2 regions of the Mitsuokella jalaludinii genome follow, and region 1 is predicted to be linked to the other one. Evidence: predicted binding sites of a transcription regulator. Region 1 holds the regulator's gene; the other holds the start of a gene.
The links. Region 1 encodes HrcA, which represses chaperone genes, less so after heat shock. Its sites were predicted from a motif close to TGTTAGCACTCNNNNNNNNNGAGTGCTAACA; they were not measured.
Positions count from the first base shown of each region.

Region 2: the regulator HrcA is predicted to act here: its motif matches at 1,188-1,218, upstream of htpG (molecular chaperone HtpG).

Region 1 covers NZ_CAKMXA010000001.1:1,186,509-1,188,903, forward strand. Annotated here, with positions in the region: gene dnaK (molecular chaperone DnaK) at 1-103, opposite strand, end outside; gene grpE (nucleotide exchange factor GrpE) at 165-791, opposite strand; gene hrcA (heat-inducible transcriptional repressor HrcA) at 832-1,866, opposite strand; gene QDI87_RS05635 (glutaredoxin family protein) at 2,088-2,369, opposite strand.
Region 2 covers NZ_CAKMXA010000001.1:2,332,592-2,334,986, reverse strand. Annotated here, with positions in the region: gene htpG (molecular chaperone HtpG) at 1-1,141, opposite strand, end outside; gene QDI87_RS10955 (diaminopimelate epimerase) at 1,312-1,638, opposite strand; gene QDI87_RS10950 (helix-turn-helix transcriptional regulator) at 1,765-2,395, shown strand, end outside.

The sequences.
Region 1 (2,395 bases):
TGCGGCTGCCTTCCGGATTCGTGATGACGGTCGGCTCGCCGCCTTCCATGACGGATACGACAGAGTTCGTCGTACCTAAGTCGATACCAATTACTTTAGACATGGTAACATCCTCCTAAACTTTATGTAAAACTTGAATCATCTGGTTTATGCGATCAGGACGCTCAGTTGGAGACGACCTGGACCATGCTCGGTCGGATGACGCGGCCCTTGACCATGTAGCCCTTCTGGAGCTCCTGGGCAACCGTGTCGTCCTCTTTCTCGGGGTCTTCGACCCGCATGACGGCCTGATGGAAGTTCGGGTCGAACTTCTGGCCGACGGCCTCGATGTGCTCAAGGCCGTTCTTCTTGAGGATTTCCTGGAACTGCGTGAAGATCATCTCGACGCCCTTCTGGAAGGCCTCCACATCCTTTGTCTCGGCCGCCATCGCGCGCTCGAAGTTGTCGAGCAGCGGCAGCATGTCCTTGCAGAAATTCTGCGTGACGACAGCGGAAATCTCTTCGCGTTCCTTCGCCGAGCGGCGGCGGAAGTTGTCGAAATCGGCCTGGAGGCGCAGCAGGCGGTCTTTCTTCTCCTGAAGGTCTTTGTTCAGGCCGTCGACCTGGCCCTTGAGGGCCTCAATCTCTTCCTGCATCGCCGCATCTGCTGCAGCAGCCTCTTCCGGAGCTTCTTCCTCGGAGCCCTCTGCAGCATCTTCCTGCGCGGCTTCCGCCTCGTCGATCTCCTGCTGCATCTCCTCCAGCTTCTGCTCATCCTTCTTCTTCATTTCATCTTTGATAAATGATGGCAAAACTATCACCTCTTCACTCTATTCCGGGAAACCTGCGGCCCTACCAGTGGAACCGCTTGATGACTTCTGTCAGATTGGAATTCATGTATTCGAGCAGGCTCATGGCCTTCGCGTATTCCATGCGCGTCGGTCCGAGCACTGCGATCGTGCCCAAGAGCTCACCATCGAGATGGTACGTCGCGGTGATGATGCTGCTGTCCTTGAAGTGGCTGTCCTCGTTCTCCTGGCCGATCGTGACCTCGAGACCGTCGCCCATATGGGCGTGCAGCACATCCTTCATGAGCTCTTCCTTCTCGAGCACGAGGAGGGTCTCCTTGACCTTCTCCACATCGTGGAACTCCGGCTGCTCGAGCATCTGCGTCGTGCCGCCGAGGTAGAGGCGCTCCCGCTTGCCCGAATCGAGCGCCCTGTTGATGACCTCGAGGGCTGATTCGTAGAGCGGCTCATCCTGGATCTCATCGCGGATCTTCGCGAGCGCTGGATGGTCGATGGTCGAGAGCGTGTGGCCGGCGAGATTCTTGTTGATGACACCGGCCATGCGCTGGAAGTCCTCGAAGCTCGAGCCATTCGGCATCTCGAGAATCTTGTTCTCGATGAAGCCCGCATCCGTCATGAGCACGGTGATAACGCGCCTGTCGTCGAGCGGCAGGAACTGCAGGCAACGGAAAGCCGCCTGCGTCATCTGCGGCGCGAGGACAAGAGAGACATTCTTCGTCACCTGCGAGATGATGCGCGCTGTCTCCTGGAACACCTCGTCGATGCGCTTGACGCGCGCCCTGTACCAGCGATTGATGAGCTCTTTCTCCTCGTCACTCACGGGCTTCGGGGGGATCAGGCCGTCTACATAGAAGCGATATCCCTTCGACGATGGGATGCGTCCAGAGGAGGTATGCAGCTGCTCGAGGTAACCTAGCATCTCGAGATCTGCCATCTCATTGCGGATGGTCGCCGGACTCACGCCGAGGTCGTACTTCCTCGCCAGTGTTCGCGAGCCGACCGGCTCGGCTGACTCGATGTAATCATCGACGATTGCCTGCAGCACGCGTTTCTTGCGCGCGTCGAGTTCATCCTTCATCTGCATGCCCCCTTCCTTCTGTTTTCATCCTCTGTTAGCACTCTATCTATCCGAGTGCTAACTTTGAATCTATAAAGAATATACACCGAAAAAAACAAAAAGTCAACACCTAAAAGTCAAAAAGTCAAAATTATTTTCGACTTTTTTCTCGCGCACGAAAAAAAGACTGCCGCACGCGCGGCAGTCTCATCTTCCATCATCTTTCAGTGGATATCCGTCAGTCACTTGGCCTGTTCAAAGGCATCTACGACGGCAGCCTTGATCGTATCATAGTCCTGGCCCGGCTGTGCCTCGTACACCTTGTGCCCCTCAATGAAGAGGCTCGGCACGTAGTAGTAGTCCTTGGCATACGCCTTGGCGAGCTCCGGCTGCTCGTTCTCGTCGATGATCTCGATCTCGACACCTGCATAGGCCGGCTGCTCAGCGCGCAGCTCCTCCACGGCCTGCGCGGCCTTGGCGCAGTACGGGCAGCCCTGCATCTTGATCATAGTGATTTTCTTCATGGGAATCGTCCTTTCTATCGCTATCC
Region 2 (2,395 bases), 1.1 Mb from region 1:
GCGTCTTGAGGATGTTCTTCTCGAGAGCACGGCCGATGGCCTTGAGCTCGCGGCTCTGCTGCAGGAGCTCACGCGAGATGTTCAGCGAGAGATCCGGCGAGTCGACAAGGCCCTTCATGAAGCGCAGGTAGTCCGGCAGCAGGTCCTTGCACTTGTCCATGATGAAGACATGGCGGCTGTAGAGCTGCAGGCCCGGCTCGTAGTCCGTCTGGTAGAGGTTGAACGGCGCATGCGCCGGGATGGCCAAGAGTGCCGTATACTCGACCGTTCCCTCTGCCTTCGTGTGGAAGACCTCCATCGGGTCCTCCCACTCGTGGAACTGGTGCTTGAAGAACTCGTTATACTCTTCCTTCTTGATCTCCGACTTGTTCTTCGTCCAGAGCGGCTGCATGGAGTTCAGCGTGCGCGTCTCGACCTTCTTGATCTTGTCGGCACCCTCGATCTCCTTGCCGTCCTTGTCCTTCGGTGTCTCCTCGAAGGTGAAGTCCATCTTGATCGGGTAGCGGACGTAGTCGCTGTACTTCTTGACGAGGCGCTCGAGCTCGTAGTTGTCCGTGAAGTCCTGCTCGGCTTCCTTGCCGCAGAACGCATCCTTGAGGTGCAGCGTGATGGCCGTGCCGCGCTCCGCCTTCTCGCACTCCTCAATGGTGTAGGAGCCGTCTGCATTCGACTCCCACTTCCAGGCCTGCTTCTCGCCTGCCTTGCGCGTCACGATCGTCACATGGTCCGCGACCATGAAGGCCGAGTAGAAGCCGACGCCGAACTGGCCGATCATCTCTTTGTCCGTCAGGTCCTTGTTCTCCTCTTTCGCCTTCTTGAGCTGCTCAAGGAAAGCCTTCGTGCCGGACTTCGCGATCGTGCCGATGTTCTCGATGAGCTCATCACGGTTCATGCCGATGCCGTTGTCGGCGATCGTCAGCGTGTGCTGCTCTGCATCCGGCGTCAGGAATATCTGGAAGGCCTCATCGCCTTCGAGCAGGCTGCGGTCTGTCAGGCTCTCGAAATGCGCTTTATCGATTGCATCCGATGCATTGGAGATGAGCTCGCGCAGGAAGATCTCGTGATTCGTGTAGATGGAATGAATCATGAGGTCGAGCAGCTGCTTTGTCTCCGCTTGGAATTCATGTGTTTCTTTTGCCATGGAAATCTGCCTCTCTTTATCTAGGATTGTTATATGCACAGATAGGTGTTAGCACTCATAGTCTCCGAGTGCTAACGTACAGGTATTAATATACACCATAAACAACAAAAAGTCAAAGATATTCCATAAAAAAAGAGCCACCGCTCTCGCAATGACTCCTGACAATCCACTCAGCAGGCAGCTGCCATCTTTGCACGATCAGCCTGGCGCATCCTCTGCACAAAGGAATCCGTCAAGTGGACTTCAAAGTCTTCCTTGACCTTGGCGAGTGCTGCATAATCGCTTTCCTGCATCTCCTGCTCCTCCCCGTCTGCCGTGAAGGCCTTGAACGAGGGAATCTCCTCGCTGCCCGTGAAGACGAGAACGCGGTCAGCACCGACGCCGAAGCGGCGATGTGCGAGCAGCCGGATGGCTGCTGCTCCCGGCATGAATCCCGTCGTGCCATCCATTACCATATATTCCTGTTTCTCTACCTGATAGATTCGAACGATCATCATACCGGTCACCCTTTCTTTCTTGCTTGCGATGGCTCTATTATAGCAGTCATCGATATGCAAGAAAATCACAAAATATGCTTTATATATTGCAAAAAGTGTCCTATGATAGAAGCAGGAGGTGTTTTGATGCAAACGTATCCCAAAAAGGGCTATCTGAGCAGCGACTTCCGCGTCTTCCACCTGCACGACAGGAAGCTGCGCGATATCCCCTTTCACTACCACGATTTCCATAAGATCATCCTGTTTCTCGGCGGCCATGTCGACTACATCATCGAGGGCAAGACATATCACCTGCGGCCAAACGACATTGTCTTTGTCACGGCTGGCGAGATCCATCGGCCGGTCTTCCTCGACGATGAAGCGGCATACGAGCGCATCGTCATCTACATCGCGCCGGACTTCCTGCGGCGCCTCGACACACGCGCGAAGCTCTCCCAGTGCTTCACGGAGGCCAGGGAACACGGCAGCGTCATGCATCAGCTGCCGAACCGCAGCCATGACCTGCTCTTCCACATGGACAAGCTCGAAAAAACAGCCCATGGCGAGGGTTTCGCCAATGGGCTGTACACAGAGATCCTCTTTATTGAATTCTTGATCCTGCTCAACCGCAGCCTCGGGGACCACGAGCTCAAGACCTTGGACGCCGTCTCATACGACCCCAAGATCCAGGAAGTGCTCACCTATATCAACGAGCATCTCGCGGACGACCTCTCGATCGCGGTGCTCGCGGGCCACGTCTTCCTGAGCCGCTATTACC